4 regions of the Peribacillus sp. NPDC097198 genome follow, and region 2 is predicted to be linked to each of the others. Evidence: riboswitches for the same ligand, from Rfam matches in the RefSeq annotation. Region 2 holds a riboswitch; each other region holds the start of a gene.
What was found. Region 2 has a riboswitch for cobalamin ahead of ACIQXQ_RS04165 (hypothetical protein). Riboswitches for the same ligand answer to the same signal wherever they lie in the genome.
Positions count from the first base shown of each region.

Region 1: linked by a shared signal. The riboswitch ahead of metE (5-methyltetrahydropteroyltriglutamate--homocysteine S-methyltransferase) and the one ahead of ACIQXQ_RS04165 (hypothetical protein) in region 2 are both predicted to bind cobalamin.
Region 3: linked by a shared signal. The riboswitch ahead of ACIQXQ_RS18850 (hypothetical protein) and the one ahead of ACIQXQ_RS04165 (hypothetical protein) in region 2 are both predicted to bind cobalamin.
Region 4: linked by a shared signal. The riboswitch ahead of ACIQXQ_RS02405 (helical backbone metal receptor) and the one ahead of ACIQXQ_RS04165 (hypothetical protein) in region 2 are both predicted to bind cobalamin.

Region 1 covers NZ_JBIWDO010000013.1:4,496-7,764, reverse strand. The annotation lists gene metE (5-methyltetrahydropteroyltriglutamate--homocysteine S-methyltransferase) at 1-1,635, opposite strand, end outside; cobalamin riboswitch at 1,775-1,972, opposite strand; gene ACIQXQ_RS18035 (potassium channel family protein) at 2,255-2,677, shown strand; gene bcp (thioredoxin-dependent thiol peroxidase) at 2,740-3,210, shown strand; gene ACIQXQ_RS18025 (aminopeptidase) at 3,222-3,269, shown strand, end outside.
Region 2 covers NZ_JBIWDO010000002.1:232,663-235,931, reverse strand. The annotation lists gene ACIQXQ_RS04180 (YheC/YheD family endospore coat-associated protein) at 1-856, shown strand, start outside; gene ACIQXQ_RS04175 (YheE family protein) at 917-1,120, shown strand; gene ACIQXQ_RS04170 (hypothetical protein) at 1,179-1,370, shown strand; gene ACIQXQ_RS04165 (hypothetical protein) at 1,400-1,624, opposite strand; cobalamin riboswitch at 1,853-2,054, opposite strand; gene ACIQXQ_RS04160 (MBL fold metallo-hydrolase) at 2,128-2,946, opposite strand.
Region 3 covers NZ_JBIWDO010000015.1:48,541-51,809, reverse strand. The annotation lists gene ACIQXQ_RS18855 (AAA family ATPase) at 1-933, opposite strand, end outside; cobalamin riboswitch at 1,122-1,341, shown strand; gene ACIQXQ_RS18850 (hypothetical protein) at 1,504-2,049, shown strand; gene ACIQXQ_RS18845 (ABC transporter substrate-binding protein) at 2,053-3,003, shown strand; gene ACIQXQ_RS18840 (VWA domain-containing protein) at 3,142-3,269, opposite strand, start outside.
Region 4 covers NZ_JBIWDO010000001.1:499,761-503,029, forward strand. The annotation lists gene ACIQXQ_RS02400 (FecCD family ABC transporter permease) at 1-997, opposite strand, end outside; gene ACIQXQ_RS02405 (helical backbone metal receptor) at 960-1,925, opposite strand; cobalamin riboswitch at 2,092-2,269, opposite strand; gene ACIQXQ_RS02410 (ABC transporter ATP-binding protein) at 2,391-3,239, opposite strand; gene ACIQXQ_RS02415 (FecCD family ABC transporter permease) at 3,236-3,269, opposite strand, start outside.

The DNA.
Region 1 (3,269 bases), on a different contig from region 2:
CACACTTTCTTTGACCGTCATCGGATCGATGAAATGGACATCTCCATAGATAACGGGAGGTTTGACACAGCGGGAGCCGTATGATTGAACCCAGCCTTTTTCAAGGAAGACGAAGCCGCCCAATTTATGGCCGAAAAACTCGACCATATCGGTTCGTTCAAACTCCCCGTGCACAAGGACGTCCAATCCGATTTCTTCCTGGATATCAATCCATCTGCCAATCTCCTCGTTCACGAATGCTTCATATTGATCAGCCGTCCATTCACCGCGTTTGAATTTCCCGCGGGCCTGTTTAACTTCCGCGGTCTGCGGAAAGCTTCCAATTGTCGTGGTTGGAAGGAAGGGCAGGTTGAAATACGCCTGTTGTTTTTGATAGCGCTGTTTAAATGGCAGGGTACGGCCATGGGATTGCTGCTTCGCCTGTTCGACAGCGGATTGAACGTCTTTATGGTTTCTGGCCTTTGAATTATTTAAGGTCTGCCATGCAGCTTTGTTTGCCGTCACCTTTTCTTCGATTGATTCTGGACCTTCGTTGTTTCCTCTGACCAAAAGTGTGATTTCTTCTAGTTTCTCATCAGCAAAGGCAAGGGCTTCTTTCACTTCGCTAGCTAGTTCTGTCTCGTTTCGAACCGTCACTGGAACATGTAGCAGGGAGCAGGAAGGTTGAAGCCAAATTCGATCTTCGGCTACGTGTTTCGTAATGGACTCGACCAACTTGATTTTTTTCGTCAAGTCAGAAAGCCAAATGTTTTTCCCGTCAATCACACCGGCCCCAAGTATTTTATCTTGCGGGAAACCGACTGTTTGAAGATTGCTGAGATTTTTTCCTTTGTCATGGACCAAATCAAGGCCGATTCCTTGAACGGGCAAGTCGATCACTTCTTGGTAGTGTTCTACAGCATCAAAGTATGTTTGCAGCATGATGTTCAGGTTGGGGACAGCTTCGTTCAATTTTTCATACAGGTATGTAACAGTTTTCATCTCGTCTTTGGAAAGGGAAGAAACAAGGGAAGGTTCATCGATCTGCACCCACTTCACGCCTTCTTGTTCCAGCTCTCGCAAAATTTTTGTGTATAAAGGCAACAGGCTCAGGATGATGGCCGGAAGATCACTTTTTTCATAGCCCTTTGACAAAGAAATGAATGTGTAAGGTCCGACTATAACCGGTTTCGTATCGATTCCTAGTTTTTCCTTGGCTTCGCGGTAAGCGGCAAGCGGCTTGTTTTCTGTCAACGTAAGCTGGGACTGTTTTAGCTCTGGAACGATATAGTGATAATTTGTATTGAACCATTTCGTCATTTCGGAAGCGACTTCATCCTTGTTCCCACGGGCCATTGAATAATAAACGGAAAGGGGGACCATGCGACCTTTATAAGCCGAATAGCGTTCTGGCACCAGGCCGAACATGACGGACATATCGAGCATTTGATCATATAACGTAAAGTCGTTGACCGGGATGATATCGATGCCTTGATCTCTTTGTTTTTGCAAATTGCCTAAACGGATCGCTTCCAATTGCGCCATGAATTCCGTTTCATTTAATGTTCCAGCCCAATAGGCCTCTAATGTACGTTTCCATTCACGATCCTCACCGATTCGTGGGTACCCTATATTACTACTTTTCAACACATCCATCTCCTTTTAATGAAATAACAACAAAAAAGCATCCCTAACCGTCAAAAGAGAAAGTTAGAAATGCTTAAAATAAAGGGGCACGAAAATACCCCTTATCATTATAAGGTCCCTAACACCTCCCTATCTCCCGTAGGTTAAAACAGTGTTGTCGAAATAGGCAGGTCTCCTGACTCAGGGAACTCTTACTTAGCACTAAAAGCCTTCCCAATCCAAAAGGACCAGTGGCATCAAACAAAAGCGCTATACATTCCCATTACAGTGGCGGGACCGTGCCGGAATTACACCGGACTTCCCTTTTAATCCTAAAAGCTTAGGAACCTATCTCCACATATGAAATTCACAAAAAACTCCGACCGCATAAACACGGACGCTGAAATTTACAAAATATTATAAAAACTTAACCCATCTTAGCATACCCCAACCAAATGGGTCAACAAGGAAAAAGTCGGGAAATGGGGTCTGACCCCCACCATATGGCACAAGAACCCATGCTGTATCTATGTTTCCTAGATGGTGCAGTAGCTGGGAAATAGGGTCTGACCCCTAAAACGAGCATATATTGACTCGGAAAAGAGTATGTATAAGGGAAGTGGGTTGTTTTTGAAATGAGGCGTGGGGGATGACCTTTTATATTTTGATTGTGGGGATTATCTTTTGCATGGTGATGAGCATTCGGACCTTATTTCTTTCTGAGTCGGAGGCAAAGAAGTTTTCTCTTGAAGATATGCTGTGGCTCGGCAATTTATATGCGACATTATTAGTCGGTTTTGCACTGATTTATTTATTATACGAGCTTCAGAATCATTCGGTGATTCTTGATATGGGCAATCGCTTGGATGGGACCTTTTCCGAGCAGCTGAAGACCTCATTTTATTTTAGTGCGATGACGATGTTCTCCGTCGGATATGGGGATATCTCCCCAATCGGCATTGGCCGGATGATCGCGACAATCCAAGCATTCATTGGCTATACGCTTCCTGCGGCATTTGTGATCAGGGCTGTCATCGATTTTGAACAGAAGGAAAGAAAGAACAAGAAATGAAAGTTGTGTTTCTTTCAATTATTGGGTACGCTTACCATGATGAAAGAAATGGAGGGTTTAGAATGACGGTCGAAATTGGAGAAAAAGCACCAGACTTTCAATTACCAGCAAACAACGGAGAACAAGTTACCCTATCAGGATTCAAGGGTAAACACGTTGTATTATATTTTTACCCAAAAGACATGACACCCGGTTGCACGACGGAGGCTTGTGATTTCCGTGATGCTAATGAACAATTCGAAGAGCTTGATGCTGTCATCATAGGCATTAGCCCGGACCCGGTAACACGTCATGAAAAATTCATTGAAAAACATGGGTTGCCTTTCCTGTTGCTTGCTGATGAAAAGCAAGAAGCCGCTGAATTATATGGCGTATGGAAATTGAAAAAGAACTTCGGTAAGGAATACATGGGCATTGAGCGTTCGACTTTCCTGATTGATAAGGAAGGAACGATCGTTAAAGAATGGCGTAAAGTCAAAGTAAAGGGCCACGTCGAAGAAGCGTTGGAAACTCTTCGTGACCTAGAAAAATAAGGTACAGGCTAATGAAGGATGAGCGACTTATCAAGCTTGCCAAGCAGCTGATTCATCAT
Region 2 (3,269 bases):
ATGGAATGAGGTAAAATTACCACTGCCCGATATCGTTTATAATCGCATTCCCAAAAGGGGATTCGAAGCATCGGAAAGTTTTCAAGAACTCCTTTCCTTTTTTAAAGAACATCGCATCACTTTATTCAACCCTCATTTTTTGGATAAGTACTTGATGTACGAAGCATTGACGGAAGATGGATCTCTAGCCCGCCATCTTCCATCGACCATAGACCTATCCGACCCTACCCAACTAGCGGACTTCTTACATTTCCACAAACATATTTATTTGAAACCATGCAAAGGAAGCCAAGGTAAGGGCATCTACACCCTGCTAGAAAAACCTGATGGCACCCTCCAATTCAATAGCCTGAAACATCAGGAATTGTACCCTGATTTCTCCGCGTTTTGGGAAGCCAATAAGGCGTCGCTCAAAAAGAGGGGGTATCTGGCCCAACGAGCGGTCATTCCAAAGAAACTGAATGGACACCGATACGATTACCGTATTCTTGTTCATTATGAAAATGGGTTTTATAAAGTGACCGGCAAGGGCGTGAGGATGTCGCAAACCCAGGAAATCACAACCCATACGCCAAGGGGGGGAAAGCTTTTTCCCTATCAGCAGCTACAAACGAGGCCGTTAAACAGGAAGTTGGCGAACATTGCGCAAAGATGTGGAATCATCCTCTCCAGGAAGTTTGGCTTTCTTGGGGAATTCTCCATTGATATCGGGGAAGATACATCCGGTGCTCTATTCATTTATGAAGTCAATTCAAAACCCATGCAATTTGATGAAGAGGAAATTGAAGCGAGCCGCCTACTACATTTAAAAAACCTGTTCATTGAATTAACTTTTCCGAATCACATAAGAAAATAACCTCCATCCTGCTTTTTCCATTATAATGAAATGAGAAACAGCGATATGGAGGTTATACATATGATTACGCATTTTCAATGGAAGCCGTTGCACAAGAATTTACCTGGCTGGAAGATTTCCTTTTACTTCAATAAATTGGCCGTCCAAGCCCTCTATCATAAAGATGGGTCCATCGAGTGGTTAACCAATCCGCCTGAAGAATCAGAGGAAGAAAAACTTAAGGGCATGATCCATGATTTAATGGTGTATCACGTGTACGAATAAACAGAATAAAGAATCCCTCTTTGGCTAACACTATTAAAAAGCCAAGGAGGGATTTCATTTGGATAAAGAAAAGATTACATTTCTGAAGGATACCGAGTATGACGGTAAGGATTCTGTATACCTCGATATCGATCGTATCATCAATGAAGGACTTGCTGGCGGAAACGTCTATGAAGCCGCGGACACCTTGAACATTGAGGAAGCCCATGACTTTCATGATGAAACGGAACCGAACATCAATAAAGATTGAAAACAAGGGCTTCCCTTATGGGCGGCTCTTTATTTGATTTCTTGATAGCCGAATATTTCTATATTCACTTGGCTAAAGGCTCTTTCAAGATTTGCTTCGTATTCTTTCCTATCTTCTACGTTTTTGCCATGAACCTGGATTTCCTCAATCAAGCTTGCTCGGCAATCATCTAAAGATATCATTTCTTCCACACAAAAGTTACGCATGATTTGCGCTTTTAAATAGTCCGTAAAATGCTCAACTGTACCAAACAATGATATGGCCCCCTATGATAGCTGTCCTGTCTAATTAACAGGATTCTTTTTGAATATTGTCCAATATGGACTTGTAAAAAACAAAAAACAACTTCCCATTCAGAAGTTGTTAGAGTGCAAACGAAACATAACAAAAATGACCATGATTCCCCATTTTTCTACAAAAATAAGAAAGCATGTTCTTGCTAATTTTTCGCACTTAACACCCCCTATCCTCGTAGGTTTCTGGCGTTGTGCTAAAAACGGGCAGGTCTCCTGGCTCATGATCATCGCTTTTCGAACCTTCCCATCTTTTCTTGCAAAAAAGACAGTGGCATTCCTTCGAATCGCTCTCATTTACAGTTGCGGGACAGCGTCGGATTCTAACCGACTTCCCTTTTAAGCAGATAAGCTACACTTTCTTATCTGCACCCATTTCTAGACGAAATACTATTTTTCAGTTTAACTGTATCAAATTTTCACTAGGATTACAATGAGGCTCCTGCCTTGTTCTTGGGCCCTATCTATCCTCTGTCCTCTGAATACACCCTACTCTCTTTCAGTATCGATGTAATGATATGCTCCGAATCCCATTCATGACCGGATATCTCGATAAGCGGATACCGATTAGGCAACACGTTTTGCTGAATTTCATGGACTTCCAATCCTTGATCATGCAAACGCAGAATTTCACCGCGCAGATTTTCCAAGTAACTGAGCTTTCTTTCAAACATTTCCTTTCCGTTCGGGACATATCCGGCATGGCAGCAAAAGACCTCTTTAAAATCATACTGAAGCAGTTTCTTGATGGATTCCATGATGACCGGGATAGATTCTTCCCTTAAAACGAGCTTCGTTTTCGGCGTTACAAACAGGTCACCCGAAAACAGCATGCCATTACTATGGTTCAGGTAAACCATATGGTCCCTCGAATGCCCTGGCGTAAAGATTGGCTCCCATGTTTGAGTGCGTGAATGGACGACCCCTCCTAATGGTTCTGCCTTGAAGGCATCCCTATCTCCCCAAAAAACTCTACGGTAATCGGGATATTCTGCATCCTTTGCACAAATATCGAGGGACATCGGATGAATATAGATGGGAACGTTCCTATGTTCCTGTATCCATGCGGCCCCACCCGTATGGTCCTCATGATAATGCGTCAGCGCAACCATATCGTAATCAGCGGTTTCAAAGAATGGAGTAAGTTCCTTCAACAAGATTTTTGCCCCCGTATCAACTAACATGCCATCGGTTAAGAACACATTCACGCTCATGCCTGATTTGTTTCCTTCCGGTGTCCCTTTTACGCAAACCACATCGTTTATCGTTTTCATTTCCAGCATGACTTTCCACCCCAATCATTTTTTTGGAAAAACTCATCATCCTTTATTTTCTAATTTACTTACAATAAATGTATTATCTCTCCATACTTTTTACAAGTATAATATTTTTTCTAATGATGGGAGTGATCAAAGTCCATATTCTTACGCAGACAGGCCATGTAAGATCCGGGACGTTCCGTGTAACTTAGCAAATGGCCACTATAATCTGGGCAAGTAGATCGTTTGATTCATAATCTTGATAAAATTCAAAAAATAATTGACATTACTGTATTTAACAAATAATATAGATTATATTAAAAAAATAATAAAATACTAAAATAGTA
Region 3 (3,269 bases), on a different contig from region 2:
TACCTGCGTCGTAGCCACTACCTCATGTATCACCATCTCAGCATTCACCCCCGAGTAATTCGCTTCCGGATTAAGGATTAGCCGATGGGTAAAAACGAACGGTACCAAATGCTGCACATCATCAGGTAAAACGTAATCCCTTCCCTTTAGGAGCGCATAGGCTTGGGCTGCCTTCATTAGGGCAATCGATCCACGTGGGCTCACCCCAAGATATACACTTTCATGCTTACGTGATTGATTAGCTAACTCGACGATATACGTCTTTATCGTATCATCCACGATCACGGCCTTTGCCTCTATCTGCAAATCTATCAGTTCCTCTAACGAAATCACGGATTCCAATTCTTCAATCGGAGCCGTATATTGGGCCCGATGCAACACTTCTATCTCTTCTGCCACTTCCGGATACCCCATCTTCATTTTCAATAAAAAACGATCTAGCTGTGCTTCTGGAAGTGGGTATGTGCCTTCGTAATCAATTGGATTTTGAGTGGCCATGACGAAAAACGGTTGTTCCAGTTTCCTTGTCACACCATCCACCGTCACGCTTGCCTCTTCCATTCCTTCAAGTAGGGCGGATTGCGTTTTCGGTGATGTCCGATTGATTTCATCGGCCAAAATGATATGGCCCATGATTGGCCCCGGTCTAAAGATGAACTCTTGTTCCTTCGGATTGAAAATCGATACCCCCGTTACATCGGACGGTAGCAAGTCAGGCGTGAATTGAATCCGTTTGAAATCCGCCCCGATGGACTTCGCTAGCGCCCTGACCAAGACGGTCTTCCCCACGCCCGGGACATCTTCCAATAAGACATGTCCACCAGAAAGGAGCGCCACAAGACTTAGTTCTGCTATATCTCTTTTTCCAATAATGACCTTTTCAATGTTTTCCAAAATCATATCCAGTTTCTGATTCACTTGTTTATAAACCATTCTCTACCTCCCATGATTATGTAAATCACTCATGCTTAACCCTTATTTATTCGACATCCATTTTACATTAACCTCCAATTTATCCTTACAAAGTGAGTTTACTAGAATAATACCCCTATAAAAGAGATTTCTTGAAATCTTTTCACTATTTAAGTAATTAATTATGATAGACTGGTACTAAGTGAATATAAACCTTGCAGAAAATAGGTGCTGACTTGTCAGCTTAATAGGGAATTCGGTGTAAAACCGAAGCTGTTTCCGCAACTGTAAGTGCTAATGAAATAAGAAATATGCCACTGTTTGTGAATGAATCCGCACGCACGATACCATTCATTCAATCCAAATGGGAAGGTTCTTAGAGTAAAATGATGCACGAGCCAGGAGACCTGCCTTTTTTTTATCGTATTTTGCTCTTCGGAAGTTAGGAGGATTGTACGGCAATCTTCCATCTTTTTTTCCGTTCGAGATACATAGATGATTGTTTGCCGACCAATACCTTTGGTCGGCTTTTTCTTTTGCGCCGAAAAGCAATACGAAGGTCATTCACATTATTAAAAAGGAGGAAAAATCATGGCAAAGAAGGATGCCCGCTTTTTATGCTACCCATTCATGCGCGAATCAGTTTCAACCGTTGATTATGAAATTCGCACCGATTCATTGACGACTCAAATGGGACTGGCAGCGTCGTTCACGAAAGAGATTCCTGAAGTCTACAGGGATTTAATGGAACTGTTGCCGATGGCTTATCATTTAAATGGTTCTGCCCGGGGGAAATTGGCCATAACCGAAGACGGTCTAAACCGCCTAAGTGAAATCTATGACTATTATGTCGCTGAAGTGAAAGAACGCATCGAAACATTTGTGCTACCCCAAGGATCGACGGCAGCCTGTATTTTGCATACTTGCCGTAGTGAAGCCAAGAAATCCGTCCGTGCCTTGCAAAAAGTCAGTACGGAAAAAGATGTGCCCGCGATTCTTTTTGATTATGCTCATTTGCTTGCCAATGTTCTATTCGTGATGGCTGTCTATGTCAATAAACAACTGGGTGTCGAAGAGATTCCCTTTATCAGCAAATCCTATCCAACCAAAACAATGAAAAAGAAAACGGAGGAATAAAACATGATAAGAACAGTAAGATCCAGTTGGATTGCCCTTCTGATGGTCGCCCTTTTCCTTACAGGATGTGCCTCGAATGATGATCAGAAATCGATAGAGAAAAAAGATCCTGCAACAACTGAAGAAGTCAAATCCTATACCGTCACCGATGATAGTGGAAAAGAAATCACATTTGATAAGGTTCCGGAAACGGTCGTTTCACTTCAACCCAGTAATACGGAGATTTTATATGCCCTTGGTGTAGGGAATAAGGTGATTGGAGCGACAGATTTCGATAACTATCCTGAGGAAGCTAAAGATGTCGAGCGTGTCTCTGATTCGATGACGATCAATTCCGAAAAAATCATCTCTTTGAAACCGGATGCCATCATTGCCTACACAATTGGCGATGAAGCAGCATTAAAGCCGCTTGAAGATGCGGGAATTCCCATTTTCATTATTAAATCAGCCGTGACCTTTGATGATGTATATAGCGATATTGATCAAATTGCCAAAGTCATGGGCGTAACGGACCAAGGGGATGACCTAGTCAAAAACATAAAAAAACAAATCAAAGATGTTGAAGAAAAAGTGGCGAGTGTTGATTCTAAAGAAAAAACATATTTCGAAATCAGCCCTTCTCCGGAAATCTATACAGCGGGAGCTGAAACCTTCCAGCAAGAGATCTTGGCGTCTGCCGGTATCGAAAATATCTTTGCCGACCAAAAGGGCTGGGCGAAAATAGCAGATGAAGAAGTCGTCAAGCGCAACCCGGATGCCATCATCACAACCGTAGGCTATGTGGACAATGCTGTGGATGAAATCAAATCCCGTAAAGGTTGGAAAGATGTCAGCGCCGTGAAGGAAGACCAAGTATATCAGCTTAGCGAAGACGTCATGTCACGTCCCGGACCGCGTATCGGAGAAGCCGTAGAACTAACTGCAAAGACCATATATCCGCAATTATTCAAATAAAGACACACTCAAAAGGGGTAATTACGCCGAAATCGTATATATAATAAAAGGCGGAAACGTTGATTTAACAACATTTCTGCCTTTTATTTTGTGCATGAATCCTCTTGAAAGAGGGCTATTAGACAGCCCCTTTGATTATTAATCTTTATATTTCTCTTTCATTTCTTCTTCTTTCTTTTTAATTGATTCTTTTAAACCCTCCCCTTCATTTTTCACTGTCGTGTTCAATTCTTCATATTTTTCGTCATAATACTCTTTTATTATTT
Region 4 (3,269 bases), on a different contig from region 2:
AAGTAATAACACCTATCGGCAATTCTGTCGGTGCGATGATCGTTCGTGCCACCAGATCAGCCAATATTAAAAATCCGCTTCCCACAATCATTGATAATGGCAACAGATGCGTATGGTCTGGCCCCCAAATCCTGCGGACCAAATGGGGGATGACCAGCCCTACAAAGCCAATCGTCCCTGATACGGCAACGGCAGCCCCTGTCAGTATCGAGCCGGCGATCAGAATCAGCATCTTCCTCCGCTGAACATTCACGCCTAGGTGCCTCGCACGGTCTTCCCCAAATGTCATGGCATTCAATTCGTGGGTATTCATCATCAAAACGAGAGAACCAAGGAGGAAAAATGGCAAAATGATCGTGACATGACTCCAACCACGCATCGAGACACTTCCCATCAGCCAGCTGATGATTTGCCTTAACTCCTCACCCGTCAATGCAATCATCAATGAGATGAAAGCACTTAAAAACGAGCTGAAAATGATACCGGTTAAAATAATCGTTTCTACCTTCATGGAACGATCCATTTTTCTTGCAAAGGTCAATACGCAAAAAATCGTCAACAATGAAAAAAGAATGCTTAATGTAGGCAGTGTATATAGGCCAAAAAACGGCAGTGACAAATTCAAAAACAACGTTAATACTGCACCAAGCGAAGCCCCTGAGGATATTCCCAGGGTATAGGGGTCAGCTAGGGGATTCCTGAGCAATCCCTGAAATGCTGCCCCTGCTATTGCAAGGGATGCCCCAACCAAACCTGCAAGCACGACCCTCGGCAGGCGGATGTTCATCACGATATTCGTCAGTGTCCCATCCGGTTCCATGGCCAGGGGCAAATGAAGGACTTCCTTGCCAATGATTTGCAAAAGCACTGGTATCGGAACGGAAACCGATCCTAAGGAAATACCGATCAATATCGAAATAACCAAAAATGATAGGGCAAATACATAGGCCAATGCCCGTTTAGTTTTTAAATACGTTCGGATAGACTGATTTGGCAAGTTCCTCTACTCCCTCTATAAGCCTAGGACCGGAACGAGTGACAATATCTGAATGGACATCGAAAACCTCACCATTCTTAACTGCCTGAATGTCGGCCCATCCATTTCTTCCCGTTACCTCTTTGACTGGATCTCCTGTGTAGTAACCATAGGTTGTAATGATGACATCCGGGTTGGCCGCTATCATCGACTCTTCATCGAGTTTTACCCAGCCATCCAATTCACCTGCGACATTATCCGCTGAAATGATGTCCAGCATTTCATCCATGAAAGTATTTTTTCCCGTTGTATAGATTTCAGGTGACGGTGAAACCTCTACAAAAACACTTTTTCTATCCTCACTCTTGATTGCCTTAGCCTTTTCTTTGATCTTTTCCAGCTTGGTCTGCATCGTCTTGACGATTTCCTTTGCCTTATCCAGTTCCCCTATTGCCGTTCCAATCATCTCGATAGACGTATACACTTCTTTAAAGCTTTTAGCATCATTCACGATTATAACTGGAATACCCGCATCCTTAAGCTGTTGGATTCCTTCTTTGGAATTATGGGCACTCTCATGAGCAAGAACGATATCAGGCTGCAAGGCTAAAATCATCTCTGTATCTATTTCCATTCCACCTATCTTCTGAATATCTTTCGTTTCTTCCGGGTAATTGTCATTTTCAGACACTCCAATCACTTTCTCACCCGAACCTAGCGCAAAGACCGCTTCTGTATTACTTGGGATTAATGAAACAATTTTTTCTGGTTTCTGCTCGATGGTGACTTTGTTACCCACTGCATCTTGTAACGAAAGCGGGAAGCCCTGGTTAACAGCTTGTTTTGTCGACTGGTTTTCTCCTGTTCCATCCTGGGAGGCATCGCTACAGCCAACCAGTATACCGACCATCAATCCCATCACAAGCATGAAACTATATATCTTCCTCATCTTAAAACCTCCATCATTTTTGAGTTCATTTCTGGACCTTCACACATGTGTTGCGAATATCAAAAGACATACAAAAAAGCATCCCCCATCAAAACGGAGGATGCATGTATGGCAACGGAACAAAAAAGGGACATAGCTCTGCCACACACCTCCCCATCCGCGTGGTTACCGGTGTACAATTTTGGCAGGTCTCCTGGCTCATGGTCATTGCTAACGGCACCTTCCCATATTATTCATACAGTGGTATACATCCGTTAACTCCCATTTACAGTGGCGCGACCGCGTTGGCATTTCACCAACTTCCCTTTCAAGTCCTTACAGACACCAAATTGTTCATATGTATATAATTTCACTGCCTTTCATTATACACCATTTAGGAAATCGTATTATATGATATTTCAGATTACTTTAAATTAAGATTTGGAACGCAAAAAGGCAACCATCACATGGCTGCCTTCTATAGCTTTAGATGTCACTATTAAAACGGCATGTACTTTGATCACGTAAAAGACCTAGATCTTTCGGCACCATCGTTTCAATCAAAAAGTCATCCTCTTCCTCATAAATGATTTTCTTCATTTCGATTCCGAAGTACTCTTTCATCCGGGCTTCCGTCATCACTTCGCGGACTTCGCCATACACCACACGCTTTTCCTTGGCAGTCATTAAAACATGGTCAGCCAAGTAGAATGCGTGGTTCGGATAATGCGTGTTTATGATACAAGAAATGTTCTTCTCTTTCGATAACCGCTTAAGTGTCTGTAAAATCACGATTTGCTTTTGAATATCAAGATGCGATTCCGGCTCATCAAGAATCAATACATCCGGATCCGATACAAGCGTCCGGGCAATCAAGGCCAGCTGCAATTCCCCACCACTGACGGAATTACAGGACTTTTTGGCAAGGTGCGCAATGCCAACCATTTCAAGAGCAGCGATGGCAGCCTCCCGGTCCTTTGCAGAAGGCTGGGACAGCGTACTGATATAAGGCGCCCTTCCCATAATGACAAGCTCTTCCAAAGTAAATCCGAAAACCATTTTATGTGCCTGAGGAACATAACCGATTCGTTTCCAGATCGTTTTGCGTGATAGCGCAGTAAGCGGCTTTCCGTCGATGAGCGTTTGACCCTTTTTCCAATCAAGAAGGCCGGTGATACACTTCAGCATCGTGGTTTTACCGGCACCGTTCGGGCCAAGGATCGCCATGATCTCTCCGTCATTCAACGAAAAGTCAATGTCGGTCTGGTAAAGAAAAGGAGCTTTCTCTCTTTTTTTAGCATAGAAAAAATTCCCTCCCTGCACCTCGATTTTCATGACCACCCACCTCCTGTCTTTCTAAGTAGA